Regions from separate parts of the Pseudoxanthomonas sp. P4_B2 genome, predicted to be linked through region 2. Evidence: riboswitches for the same ligand, from Rfam matches in the RefSeq annotation. Region 2 holds a riboswitch; each other region holds the start of a gene.
What was found. A riboswitch is a leader RNA that binds a small molecule or an ion and turns the genes downstream of it on or off. The one in region 2 is predicted to bind cobalamin.
Positions count from the first base shown of each region.

Region 1: it holds a riboswitch for cobalamin, as region 2 does, so the genes downstream of both, metE (5-methyltetrahydropteroyltriglutamate--homocysteine S-methyltransferase) here and btuB (TonB-dependent vitamin B12 receptor) in region 2, are expected to answer to the same signal.
Region 3: it holds a riboswitch for cobalamin, as region 2 does, so the genes downstream of both, AC1DTQ_RS06270 (ribonucleoside-diphosphate reductase subunit alpha) here and btuB (TonB-dependent vitamin B12 receptor) in region 2, are expected to answer to the same signal.

Region 1 is NZ_JBFUHQ010000002.1:397,144-401,804, reverse strand. Features, by position in the region: gene purU (formyltetrahydrofolate deformylase) at 1-78, opposite strand, end outside; gene AC1DTQ_RS06290 (serine hydrolase domain-containing protein) at 116-1,417, opposite strand; cobalamin riboswitch at 1,473-1,713, shown strand; gene metE (5-methyltetrahydropteroyltriglutamate--homocysteine S-methyltransferase) at 1,927-4,203, shown strand; gene AC1DTQ_RS06280 (ribonucleotide-diphosphate reductase subunit beta) at 4,311-4,661, opposite strand, start outside.
Region 2 is NZ_JBFUHQ010000002.1:934,275-938,935, forward strand. Features, by position in the region: gene btuB (TonB-dependent vitamin B12 receptor) at 1-965, opposite strand, end outside; cobalamin riboswitch at 1,096-1,339, opposite strand; gene AC1DTQ_RS08670 (TfoX/Sxy family protein) at 1,388-1,801, opposite strand; gene AC1DTQ_RS08675 (GAF domain-containing protein) at 1,798-2,283, opposite strand; gene bioD (dethiobiotin synthase) at 2,425-3,093, shown strand; gene AC1DTQ_RS08685 (phasin family protein) at 3,191-3,583, opposite strand; gene queD (6-carboxytetrahydropterin synthase QueD) at 3,836-4,189, opposite strand; gene AC1DTQ_RS08695 (DEAD/DEAH box helicase) at 4,485-4,661, opposite strand, start outside.
Region 3 is NZ_JBFUHQ010000002.1:390,870-395,530, reverse strand. Features, by position in the region: gene AC1DTQ_RS06270 (ribonucleoside-diphosphate reductase subunit alpha) at 1-1,731, opposite strand, end outside; cobalamin riboswitch at 1,885-2,106, opposite strand; gene zapE (cell division protein ZapE) at 2,268-3,377, opposite strand; gene AC1DTQ_RS06260 (alpha/beta hydrolase) at 3,374-4,036, opposite strand; gene AC1DTQ_RS06255 (ExeM/NucH family extracellular endonuclease) at 4,080-4,661, opposite strand, start outside.

The sequences.
Region 1 (4,661 bases), 540 kb from region 2:
GTACAACAGACCGGTGACGCGATAGACGATGCCGGTGCGGTCGGGGCAGGACAGAGTGAGGATGTAGTCGGGGCGCATGCATGAATACTAGCCTGTCGGCCCCTGCCGACGCAGGCTAGAGGTCGTAGGACAGCAAGTCGTATCCAGTCGCCGCGCGCACGACACGCTGGTGAACGAAGGAACCGCTGCCGCCGTTGGTCAGCACCACGATGCCGCGCCCTCGTTGCGCATCGCCGACCGCGAAGTTCTTGAAGATGTCGCCGTTGCTGCCGGAGTGGTAGAACACCGGCCCGTCGCGGGTGGCCTCCATGTTCCAGCCCAGCCCTTTCTCCGTCCATCGTCCGGGAATCTTGATCTGGGGGGTGAGCATCGCCTGCCGCGTGGTCTCGCTGATTTCCCAGCTCGCGCGCCGCCGACGCGTCATCATCAAGGTCAGGAAGGTCGCGTAGTCCTGCACCGTGGTGCGCAGACTGGCCGCCGAGTTGGCCAGGATGTCGCCCGGCCAGGTCACTAGCCCAGTCGGCGCCAGCGCCATCACCTCCGGCAAGGCGCGAGCGGCATCGTCGTATTTCCAGGAGGAAAGCGGTTTTCCCCAACGCTCGGCGACTTGCTGGGCGATGCTCCATTGCTCACGGAACATCTGCGGCGGCATGCCCGTTCCGGGCTGGTCGTGTCTGCGATGGCCGTAGACCGAGCGAGCGGCCAAGTCCGTATTCCAGGTGTAGCCGCTGTCCTTCATGCCGGCCGGGCCGAACAGATGCGTCTGCATCGAATCGTCCAGGCTTTGGCCGGTGATCGTTTCCACCGCGAGCTGCAGCCAGAATATCGCCTCGCCCGAATAATCGATGCGCGTCCCCGGCTTGACCATCGGCACCAGTTTTTCCATCGCTGGCGACTTGCGCCAGTTCGGCAGACCGGTGGAATGACGCAACACGTCGCGCGTGGTGATCAACTCGATCCAGGGATGGTCGGCTAGGTAATCCGGACGCCGGTACCGCACCAGCGGGCGATCGAGATCGATCAGGCCCTGGTCCACCAACTGCAGCACCAGATAGGCGAATACCGGTTTGCTGAGCGAGGCATCCTCGAACACCGTGCGCGCATCCACGGGCGTACGTATGAGCGCATGGGTCACGCCGAATGGACGGCTCCATGCAACTTCGCCCTCTTCGACCACGGCAATGCCGACACCGGGTACGGCGAACGCTTCCATGATCCGCGGCAGCTCGGCAAGGAAGTCATCAGAAGGAATCCACGTGCCGGATTGCGTCCTGCATGCGGCCGCAATGGCGCTGATCGGCGCCAGGGCCGCAATGCCCGACAGGGCGCCCAACGCCATGAAATGGCGGCGAGCTGGCGAGTGAGGAGGCGGGCTGACTGGCATCACCGGCATTGGATAGGTTTCCAAGCGAAGCATCAAGGTCGCTCCCCGACTCCTGGATGGCATGGCTTGACGCCTCGTTGCCGACGGCGTACTTTGCGCTTGCCAAGGTTTCCATCGCTTTATACGGATATAGCGATGGAATTAAAAGGGAAGCCGGTACGAACTCCGCAAGAGTCCAATTCCGGCGCTGCCCCGCAGCGGTATTTGGAAACGAACCTCGCCATAGCACTGGTCCTGACGGGCCGGGAAGCGGCGGGAAGTAGGCCAGCGCACTCGCATCCGTGCGCCCGTCCATGAGCCCGAAGACCTGCCTTGGCCGGAGAGCAAGAACGCTCTTCGCATGACCTGGAACTTCCGAGGGGGAGTGGCCGGAGCTTACGTCCGCGGCATCGTCCCGGACGTGTCCTCTTGCCTTTCTTCAATCGAAGTCCGGTTCGCCCGCGGGGGCGAAGGTCGTTGGCGTGGCGAGACCGGCCGCATTGCGGTGCGGATCGCCCGCGGCTCCTTCGTTCCTCATCCGAAACCGCATGAGGACACGCAACATGACAACTGTTACCAATCTGGGCTTCCCACGCATCGGCGCCAAACGCGAACTCAAGCGCGCATTAGAAGCCTGCTGGCGCGGCGAGGTCTCCACCGTCCAGCTGCAAGACACCGCGCGCGATCTCCGCCAGCGCCACTGGCAGCTGCAGAAGGAGGCCGGCGCCGACGTGGTGCCCAGCAACGACTTCTCGCTGTACGACCACGTGCTGGATACCGCGTTCCTGTTCGACGCCATCCCCGACCGCTACAGGGATCTGGCCGACCGCGATCCGCTGGCCGGCTATTTCGCGCTCGCGCGCGGCCTGCAGAAGGACGGCGTAGACCTGCACGCGCTGGAAATGACCAAATGGTTCGACACCAACTACCACTACCTCGTGCCGGAACTGCATCGCAACCAGCAGTTCCGGTTGCGCGGCGACAAGCCCGTGGCCGAATTCCTGGAAGCGAAGGCGTTGGGCTTCGACGCGCGGCCCGTATTGTTGGGACCGGTCAGTTTTCTGTTGCTGTCGAAGGCAGTGGACGGAAGCGACCGTCTGGATCTGCTCGACCGCTTGCTGCCGGTGTATGCGGAACTCCTCGGCCAGCTGAAAGACGCCGGCGCCGAGTGGGTGCAGATCGATGAGCCCTGCCTGGTGCTGGACCAGGACGCCGACGACCATGCGGCCTATCGCGCCGCCTATGCCGCACTTGAGAACGTACCGCGTCCCAAATTGCTGTTGGCCACTTACTTCGGCGCGCTCAACGATAACCTCGCCCTAGCGACCTCCTTGCCCGTCGAAGGCCTGCATGTGGACCTAGTGCGGGGCAAGGAACAGCTGGATGCGGTGTTGAAAGCCTTGCCCAAGCAACGCGTGCTTTCCCTGGGTCTGGTCGACGGCCGTAACGTCTGGCGCAGCAATCTGGACAACGCGCTGATCCTAGCCAAATACGCCAGAGGCCATGTCGGCGCGGACAATCTATGGCTCGCGCCCTCATGTTCGCTGCTGCACGTGCCTGTCGATCTGACCAGCGAGAAATCGTTGCCTGGCGATCTGCATTCGTGGCTATCGTTCGCACGCCAAAAGATCGAGGAACTCAAGACTCTCGCCGATGCGCTGCAAGGTCGACCGGAAGCGGAGGCGGCGTTGAGCGTCGCGCGCGACCGGCTGGAATCCAGGCGGCAGTCTTCCCGGGTGCACAAGCCGGAAGTGGCCGCGCGCTTGGCCGCCTTGACCGAAGCCTCCGCGCAGCGCAGCTCCGGCTATCAGGCGCGACGTTCGCTACAACAGACGGCCCTGAAGCTGCCGGCTTATCCCACCACCACTATTGGCTCGTTCCCGCAGACGCTGGAAGTGCGGGAGGCGCGTGCCAAGAACAAGTCCGGCACGCTTTCCGATGCCGATTACGACGCGTTCCTAGCCGCGGAAACCGAAAAATGCGTGCGCTTCCAGGAAGGCATCGGCATCGACGTACTGGTGCATGGCGAATTCGAACGCAACGACATGGTCGAGTATTTCGGCGAACAGCTAGAGGGTTTCGCCTTCACCAAGCTCGGCTGGGTGCAGAGCTATGGATCGCGCTGCGTGAAGCCGCCGATCATCTACGGCGACGTGACCCGCCCGCAGCCGATGACCGTGCGCTGGTCGCACTACGCGCAGTCGCTGACCGGCAAGCCGATGAAGGGCATGCTGACCGGCCCGGTGACAGTGTTGCAATGGTCGTTCGTCCGCGACGACCAGGCGCGTTCACGGACCTGCAGGCAAATCGCGCTGGCGCTGCGCGATGAAGTGACCGACCTGGAGGCCGCGGGCATCGGCGTGATCCAGATCGACGAGCCGGCGATCCGCGAAGGCTTGCCGCTGCGCCGCGCGGACCGGGAGGCGTACCTGGACTGGGCAGTGGAAGCGTTCCGCATCACCGCCTCGGGCGTGGCCGACACCACCCAGATCCATACCCACATGTGCTACTCCGAGTTCAACGACATCATGGACGCGGTCGCGGCGATGGACGCGGATGTGATCTCCATCGAGACCTCGCGTTCGCGAATGGAGTTGCTGGAGGCGTTCGTGAAGTTCCGTTATCCAAACGAGATCGGCCCGGGCGTGTACGACATCCACTCGCCGCGCGTCCCTGATGGGCAGGAAATGCTGGACCTGCTGAAGAAGGCGCGCGCCGTACTGGCGCCGGAACAGATCTGGGTCAATCCCGATTGCGGACTGAAGACGCGGGGCTGGCCGGAGACGCGGGCGGCGCTGACGGCGATGGTGGCTGCGGCGAAGGAAATGCGGGCGGCGTAGAGTCGGATAGCCGTTCGAGCTATGGACCGTAGGAGCGCCCCATGGGCGCGAGCTCTTACCAATCAAGTGAAAAGCTCGTGCCCATGGGGCGCTCCTACAACCGCGAATCAGAACGCGTGGTCGAAACCGACTTCGCCCTGCACGCCGACCTGGTAGGCGGAGACGCGGCGCTCGAAGAAGTTGGTCAGCTCCTGCACGTCCTGCAGATCCATGAAGGGAAACGGATTGGTCGAGCCGAAGTGCTTGGACATGCCCAGCTGGGCCATGCGCTGGTCGGCGCAGTATTCCAGGTACTGACGCATGTCCTTGATCGACAGGCCGGCGACGCCGCCGCTCAAAGTATCTTCGGCGAAGGCGACCTCGCACTCCACCGCTTCGCACATCATCTGCACCACCTGCGCCTTGAAGTCGTCGTCGAACAGGTCCGGCTCCTCCTCACGCGCGGTACGGATCACCTC
Region 2 (4,661 bases):
TTGACATAGCTGCGGATGCCCGCGTCACGGAAGTAGGCATCGGACTTGTCCGCGGTGCGTCCTGCCTGCGCGGTGAGTTTGAAGCGCTCGCCCGGCGTCCAGGTCAGCTTGCTGCCGAGCACGCGCTGCGTGGTTTCGGTTTCGTTGCCGCCGAAGACGCTGCCGTCGTATTCGTTGTCGGCATCGGCGTTCAGGAAGTGGCCCTCGACGGTCACCTCATCGGTGAACTCGATGCCGCCGCGCAGCGACACGGAGACATTGCGGTAGCCATCCTTGTCGGGTTCGTCGGTGAAGCAACCCTGGAAGACGGGAAAGCCCGCGCCACGGCAGGCATTGATGCCGTCGGTTTCTTGGTACGCGCCTTCGGCGCTGATCCAGCCGCGCTCGCCGCGATTGCTGAAACCGGCGCTGGCCTCGCGCAGATTGTGGCTGCCCGCGCCGAGGCGGAAATGCGGTTCGAAACCCATGCCGCCCTTGCGGGTGAAGATCTGGATCACGCCGCCGATGGCTTCCGAGCCGTACAGGCTGGAGCGCGGGCCGCGGATGATTTCGATGCGTTCGATCTGGTCGACGGGCAGGTCCTGGAAAGACGCCAGACCGGCGGTCGCCGAACCGATGCGGATGCCATCGACCAGCACCAGCACATGGTCGGATTCGGCGCCGCGCAGGAAGATCGAGGTCAGCTTGCCCGCCCCGCCCTGGTTGGTGATGTTCAGGCCCGCGCGGCCTTTCAGCAGTTCCGGCAACGAGCGCGCTTGGGTGCGTTCGATCTCTTCGCGATCGATCACTTGCGCAGGCACCAGGCTGTCTTCGATGGCCACATCGGTGCGGGTGCCGGTGACCACGATTTCGTCGAGGTCGGTGGCGTCGGCGGCGATCTCCGCATGGGCTATCGAGGGAAGGGCTAGCGCGATGGCGAAAGCGAGGGCGTGGAGCGAGGGGAAAACGGAAAGACGGTGCTGCATGGCGAACTTCTCCACCGCGCACGACCCGTACGCGGAATGGTCTGATGGAGTCGCAAGCGGAGGGATTTGCCAGTTAAGGCGCGCGCGAAGGCCCGCAGCACGGACCGCCGCCGCAATGCCCGCCGCATCGCAACCAGTGAACTCCAGGGCCGGTCTCCGGGCTTGCGAGTTGAAGAGGCACTCGTGCGAGTGCGGCTTCGGCCGCGGCGCCTTCCCGCACTCGCGTGCAGTGGCTGATGCTCTGGCTGGCTCGCTTACCGTTGCGGGGGCAGCGCCGGACTTGTCGTTCGCGACCTGGGTCGGAATGACTCACCGGCTTCCCGTTTCAACCCGTTGGCGCGTGCCGCAGGGTCACCTTGAAGCGCGCGAAGTGTACGCGATGCGGGACGGGCGGGCATAGCGGCGCGTCTGGTGCGACCGATTCAGTCTTCGCGTTCGGCGCCGTCGTCGCTGTGCGAATCGAACAGATCGAACGCTGGCGACGCCTGGTGATCCTGCTGTTCGTGATCCTGTTGCTCGTGGTGCGTAGTGGTGACCGGCGAAGCGGCAGGACGCCCGCGCGGTGCGGGAAGCAGCGCGGCGGCCGCTTCGTATTCGGCCACCAGTATCTGCCGGCGCGCTTCAGGCACTTCCTGCCAATGGCAGTCGGCCAGTGCGCCTTCCAGCGCATACAGCAGGTTGAGGCTGGGGCGGAAACCGGCGCGCTTGACCCGCATAAAGGCATCGACCGGACCAGCGGCGGCGATGTCTTCCTGGGTCCGCAAGCCCACCTGGCGCAACCAGGCGGCGGATTTGGGGCCGATGTTGCGCATCTTGATCGGCGGCGCGGCGGTCATTTCAGGGCGTCCAGGAAGGCTTGGGCAATGGCTTCCAGGCCCTGTTGGTCTTCCTCGTCGAAGCGATTGACGCGCGGGCTGTCCAGGTCGAACACGCCGACCAGTTTGCCGTCGTGCACCAGCGGCACCACCAATTCGGAGCGCGAGGCCGCATCGCAGGCGATATGGCCGGGGAAAGCTTCCACATCGGCGACGCGCTGGGTCTGGCGGGTACGCGCGGCGGCGCCGCAGACCCCTTTGTCCAGCGCGATGCGGACGCAGGCGGGCAAGCCCTGGAAGGGCCCCACCACCAGCTCGGCGCCGTCGTAGAAATAGAAGCCGACCCAATTGAGATCGGGCAGGGCGTGGTAGACGAGAGCGGCCAGGTTCGCGGCGTTGGCCACGCGGTCGGGCTCGCCCTGGATCAATGCGCGCGCCTGAGCGACGAGCTGCGCATACTGTTCCGGCTTACTGCCGGACAGGGTCTGGGTGGCGAAGGACATGGCCGGATTCTATCCCTTTCATGATGACGGCGTTCCGTGCAGCCATGGTGTGGCTACGCCTGGTGATTAGGCGCACATGCGTAACCTAAATCATGCAAAAGTAAACGGGATTCGACGCGAGCAACGGCCACGATTTCCCAGATGAAGCATTTCTACGTCACCGGAACCGACACCGGCATAGGCAAGACCATCGCGTCTACCGCGTTGCTGCACACCTTGCGATCGAGCGGGCTGCGTGCGGTCGGCATGAAGCCGGTGGCCAGCGGTTGCGTGTGGACAGATACCGGCTGGCACAACGAGGATGCATTGGCGTTGCTGGAAGCCAGCGATCCGCGCCCGGACTACGCCGACCTCAATCCCTATGCGTTGCCTTCGCCGCTGGCGCCGGAAATCGCCGCGCGCGAGGCCGGGGTGGAAATCGAATTGGGGAAGATCGTTTCCGCATTCGAACGCTTGCAAGCCCTGGCCGATGCAGTGGTGGTGGAGGGTGTCGGAGGTTGGTCGGCGCCGTTGTCTGCCACGCTGGATCAGGTCGACGTGGCGCGCAGCTTACGCCTGCCGGTGGTGATGGTGGTGGGCATGCGCCTTGGCTGTCTCAATCATGCGCGACTGACGGCGCGTGCGATCGCGGACGACGGTTGCGAGTTGGTGGGCTGGATCGCCAACCACGTGGATCCCGAGATGGCGCGGCAGGACGAGAATTTCGAAATGCTCAAACTACGCCTGCACTCGCCGTGTTGGGGGCGGCTTCCCTACAGCCCTTCGCCGGATGCCCGAGCGCTCTCGCGATTGCTGAAACCAGGGCAATAAAAAACCCGGCAGCGTGGGGGCTGCCGGGTCGGTTGCGCGGAGGGAGGGGGGCCGCGCAATAAAACGACGAGGTGTTTCGAACTGCTTGGCGAACTACTTACTTACCCTTGGCGGCCTTGGTCGCCTTGGCCACGGTCGCCTGGGCGGTTTCGCTGGCGGCTTCGAACTGGCTCTTGGCCAGCTGGCCGAGGGCTTCATTGGTCTTCAAGGTCAGGCCGATCACTTCCTGGCCAGCAGCGGCGAAGCGCTCGGCGTTTTCCTTGGCGATCTGCAGGCCCTTCGGCCACACGGTCTTGTAGGCTTCGACGTCGCGGATTTCCGACAGTTCGCCGAAGAACGCGGTGGTGGCTTCGACGTTCTTTTCGAAGGTCTTCAGCTGCACGCCGAACACGGTCTCGGCATTTTCCAGGGCCAGACGGTTGGCGCGCGCAGCGGCAGCGGCGAACTGGTGGGTGAAGGTGGTGAACTGTTCGTTGATCTGTGCGGACATGGTGATGTCTCCTGAAAGGGGTTTTACCGGCTTGTTGCGGTGCAACATACGCAAGTCTTTGTTGCAATGCAACAACAGGCGTATGGTCAGCCGACGAACGGTCAGCGCCCGTTTAAAATCAAGTGCTTGAAGCCTGTTGCTGTGGGAGCGGCGTCCCGCAGCGAGCTCTTACCTAGCGTAGGTCGCAACGCGTGATTGCCTGGAAGGGAAAGCTCGCGGCGGGACGCCGCTCCCACGGCCCCCTACGATCCCTTAGCCGCGGTAGCGGCAGCCCGAGGTGCAGGTCTCGTGGACCACGATCTCGCTTAGCGCGGGCAATGCGGGCTTGAGACGCTCCCAGACCCAGATCGCCAGCCGTTCGCTGGTCGGGTTGTCCAGGCCTTCGATGTCGTTGAGGTAATGATGATCCAGCTGGTCGTACAGCGGCTGGAACGCGGCCTTGATGTCGCCGAAGTCCATCACCCAGCCCGTTTCCGGCCCCGGCTCACCCGCCACGCGCACTTCTATGCGGAACGAATGTCCGTGCAGACGCGCGCATTTGTGGCCGGGCGGTACGTTGGGCAGCCGGTGCGCGGCTTCCAGGGTGAAGATTTTGAAGATGTCCATGGGTGGCATTGTAGGGGTGGAGGATGGGGCAGCGAAGGCTAGCCGTCGGCGATAAGCCAAAGCGTCAGCAGTACAAACCGTCGGCGATAAATTTCAAAGGTTGTCATCCCGGCGAATGCCGGGATCCAAGCTCGCCCGCCGCTATCCGAACGCAGGAACGCCTTCTCGCCGATAGTTGGATCCCGGCATTCGCCGGGATGACGTTCCTATTTGGGTTGCCATCAGCGACTTCGCGTATGGCGACACAAAAAAGCCGACCCGAAGGCCGGCTTTCCATGCGACTACTATCGGCCAATCAACGCGCCGGACGCGCACCCTGGCGGTAAGGGTTCGGACTACGCGCACCATCGCGCTGTCCACCACCCGGATTGCCAGCAGTGCGCTGCTTCGGACCAGCATGCGCGTGACGCGGCGCATCCGAATGCGGACGACGCGCGGTGTTGGCCCGACGCGGGGCGTTGTTGCCGCCCGG
Region 3 (4,661 bases), 540 kb from region 2:
GCGTTCTTCGGCAAGCTCCACCGAAGTCTCCAGTGCGTGGTAGTAGATCGTCTCTGCGATCTTCGCCGACAGTTTGCGTGCTTCTTCGCTGTCGAACGGCAGGCGCAGTTTGAAGAACACATCCTGCAGGCCCATCACACCCAGCCCGACCGGGCGCCAGCGCAGGTTGCCGCGGCGCGCGGTTTCGATGGGATAGAAGTTCAGGTCGATCACGCGGTCCAGCTGGCGTACGGCCAGGCGCACGGTCTCGGCCAGTTTGTCGAAATCGAAGAGTGCGTCCTCGTCCAAGTGATGGCTGAGGTTGATCGAACCCAGATTGCACACCGCCGTTTCTTCGGCGGAAGTGACTTCCAGGATTTCAGTACACAGGTTGGACAGATGAATGACGTTGCCGGTCTTGGCGGTCTGGTTGCTGGCGCGATTGCACTTGTCCTTGAAGGTCATCCAGCCGTTGCCGGTCTGGGCCAGGGTGCGCATCATCCGGCCGTACAGTTCGCGCGCCTTGATCGACTTCATCGCCTTGCCCTGCAGCTCGGCCTGTTCGTAGGCGCGCTCGAAATCGGCACCGAACAAGTCGGTGAATTCCGGCACCACGCGCGGGTCGAACAGCGACCACTCGGCGTCGGCTTCCACGCGTTTCATGAAAAGGTCGGGGATCCAGTTGGCAAGATTTAGATTATGCGTGCGCCGCGCCTCGTCGCCGGTGTTGTCGCGCAGTTCCAGGAATTCCTCCACGTCCGCATGCCACGGCTCCAGATAGACACAAGCCGCGCCCTTGCGCTTGCCGCCCTGGTTGACCGCCGCGACCGAGGAGTCCAGGGTCTTCAACCACGGCACGATGCCGTTGGAATGGCCGTTGGTGGACTTGATCAGCGAACCGCGCGAACGCACGCGGGTGAAGCTGACGCCGATGCCGCCGCTGAACTTGGAGAGCTGAGCGATGTCGCCGTACTTCTGGTAGATGGATTCCAGCGAATCCAGCGGCGAGTCCAGCAAGAAGCAGCTGGACAGCTGCTCGTGGGTGGTGCCGGCGTTGAACAGCGTCGGCGAGCTCGGCAGGTAGTCCAGGTTGCCCATCCGGCGGTACAGCGCCAGCGCTTCGGGCACGTCTTCGCTCAACGCGCAAGCGATGCGCAGGAAGAACTGCTGCGGCGTCTCGATCACCTTGCGCGTGTGCGGGTGGCGCAGTAGGTAGCGGTCGTACAACGTGCGCAAGCCGAAGTAATCGAAACGCAGGTCCAGCGATGCATCCAGCGCGTCGTTCAACTTGCGTGCGTTGGTCTGCACGAATCCGAGCAGGCGGTCGTTGATCAGGCCGACTTCGTGGCCGCGCAGGATGGACTGCGAGAACGCATGGATTTCCTGGCCGGTGACTTCCTTGGCGATGTAGTTGGCCAACAGCCGCGCGCCGAGACGACCGTACTCGGGCTCCTCCGCGGTGAGCAACGCGGCGGTGCGGATGGAAAGCTCATCCAACTCGCGCGTGGTCGCGCCGTTGTACAAGCCGGAAATGGTGCGCGTAGCCACGCGCATCGGATCGATCGCGTGCAGGCCTTCGCAGTTGCGCTGCACCGCGCGTACGATCTTGTTGAGGTCCACCGGCTCCTGGCCGCCGTTGCGCTTGGTCACGCTCATCGCGGTGGCGGTGGGCGGTGGAGTCAGCAAAAAGGAAGTGTTGTCGGCCGCTTCGGCGAGCGCCTGTTCGTTCTGTGTCACGGGTGTATCTCCCATCATGATGCACGCAGCGGCCTGTCCCTCGCAGGCAACGCGGGCCTTGTGCATCGCAGGATGGGAGCGCGGTGTCGCAGGCCTCGCGACGAATCGCGATGCGTGGCGTCACCAGCCTTCTCCCCCCGGAGATTTCATGGCCGGCACCGCGCGGTGTGCTTCGCGCGGCTGTCGGCAGGTCTTCGGACTCGTGGACGTGGAAGGCCTGGCCTTCCTCCTAGCCCGTCGCTTCCCGGGACAGCATCCCAGTGCATTTGACGAGTTCGTTTCCACCTACCGCTGCGGGGCAGTGCCGGGATGGGCTCTCGCAAGAGCCGCACCGGCTTCCCTTTTCATCCGATGACATGAGCCGTCGGAACCGACAACCACAACATAGTGTGGTTTCAATGATGCGTCAACGCTATATGTGGAATAACTTTATGCCGAAGACGCGCAATAACGAGGTCCAGCGAGCGCGTTTTTCAGGTTTCACGCCAGCAGGCTGCAAGCAACGGCGCGTGGAACATGTGATCGATGCACTCGCATCGATGCTGGGCGGCTCAGGCCTTGTGCTGCGTCGCCAGGTACTCCGCGCTCTGCATCTCGATCAGCCGCGAGGCGGTGCGTTCGAACGCCCCCTGCAAACGCGCTCCCGAGTACAGCGCGGTCGGCAAGGTCGCGGCGGTGCACACCAGGTTGACGTGACGGTCGTACAGCTCGTCGATCAGGTTGAGGAAGCGGCGCGCGGCGTCTTCGTTGCTGCGGTCGAAGGCGGGAATGCCGCCCAGCAGCACGGTGTTGAATTCGCGCGCGACCTCGATGTAGTCGCTGGTGCCGCGCGGGCCTTCACACAATGCGGCGAAGTCGAACCAGACGATGCTCTTGCCGCGACCGCGCACCGGGATCTTGCGCGATTCGATTTCGATGTTGCCGCGCTTCTCCGCCAGGCCACTCAGTTCGTGCCAGCGTTCGCCCAGCCATGCATCCGATTGCGCATCCAGCGGCGTGCGGTATACGGGCGAACGGGTCAACGCACGCAAGCGGTAGTCTTCCTCGCCTTCGGCGTGCAGCGCCATGCAGTATTTCTGCAACAGGGCGATGGCGGGCAGGAAGCTTTCGCGCTGCAGACCGTCCTTGTACAGGTTCTCCGGCGCGGTATTGGAAGTGGTCACCAGGGTCACCCCCTCGGCGAACATGCGTTCCAGCAGACGGCCGAGCAACATCGCATCACCGATGTCGGTGACGAAGAACTCGTCCAGCACCAGCACGCGCAGTTCGTCGCGCCATTCCTCCACGATCTTGGCCAGCGGATCGCTCTGGCCGGCGTGTTCGCGCAGGCGTTCGTGTACGCCACGCATGAAGCGATGGAAGTGGGTGCGGTATTTCTGTTGGATCGGCAGGCCGTCGTAGAACAGATCCACCAGAAAAGTCTTGCCGCGACCTACGCCGCCCCACAGGTAGAGGCCGCGCACCGGCTCGGGCTTTTTCCAGAACGAGAGTTTCCCGCGCCAGCCTGCGTCCGTGGCCTCCAGCAGTTGGTCTTGGATGCGGTCGAGTTCGCGTAGCGCGGCGTGTTGCGCGGGATCGTCCTGCCAATCGCCGCGCGCCGCTCCCTGAGCGTAGGTTTGCGAAGGCGTCGGCGCGCCGCGCGCTGCTTCGACAGCACTCACGCAACCGGCAGCCAGTGCTTCACGCCGTGCTGCAGGGCACCGCGCAGATCGATCAGCTTGCGATGGAAGAAGTGGCTGGTGTCCGGCATGCGCACCAGATCGGGCTTGCGCTTCAGCGTATCGATCCAGTCGTAGACGGCCTGCGGATCGACGATCTCGTCGTTCTCGCCCTGAATGACCAGCCAGGGGCAGACCGGCGTCACGATCTTGTCGAAGTCCCAGCGTCCGGCCGGCGGAGCGATGGAGATCAGCGCATCGGGCAACACCGTGTCGTTGGCGCGCAAGGACACATAAGCACCGAAGCTGAAGCCGGCCAGCCACAAATCGTCGTCCGGGCGTTGTTCGCGCACCCATTCCACCACCGCAAGCAGGTCCTGCAATTCGCCGTTGCCGTGGTCGAAACTACCGGCCGACTGACCAACGCCGCGGAAATTGAAGCGCACCGTGTTGGCGCCCAGCTCGCGCAGGCTGCGCGCGGTCATGGTGACCACCTTGTTGCTGATGCTGCCGCCTTCGGTGGAGAGCGGATGGCAGAGCACGACCGTCAGCGGCAAGGCGACGATGTCGCCTTCAGGCCGGTCGACGGCCGCTTCCAGCGCGCCCGCCGGCCCGGCGAGCATCAGCGTGGAAGAAGCCGCGGGGAATTCGATATCGGTCATGCCTTCAATGATAACGCCGCGTCCGTCGGCGCCATCGATTGGGTTACAGATCGAAGCCCAACACCATCGGATCGTGGTCGGAACTGCGCCATGGCCCTTCGATGTCGCTGCCGGCGTAACCTTCGGCCTCTGGTTCATCGGCGTTGCTGTGCCACTCGGCGGCGCCACGCAAACGCTTGGCCAAGGCGGGGCTGAGCAGCGCGTGGTCCAGGCGGCCCAGCATGCCGCCGTAGAGATAGCTGTAGGGCTGCGGGACTTTCGCCACGGTGAAGGCATCCTTCCATCCGCGTTCGCGCAAGGTGCGCACCGGGTCTTCCATCGCATACGCGTTGAAATCGCCGACGACCAGCTTCTTGTCGCTGCGCTGGCCAGTGGGATCGGTCTTCAGCCATGCGTCCAGGCGTTGCGCCGAATCCAGCCGCAGTGCGTTCCAGCAGCTCTGTCCGTCGCGCTGGTCCGCATCGGCGCCGGTCGCTTCGGTGCATCCCTTGGATTTGAAATGGTTGGCTACGACCACGAATACCTGACCGTTCTTGCCGCGGCGAAAGGCCTGCGCCAATGGCACACGGCTGCGCGTGCCGAACGGACCTTCTTCCAGAATCGCCGGTTTGCCGACCGGCGACAC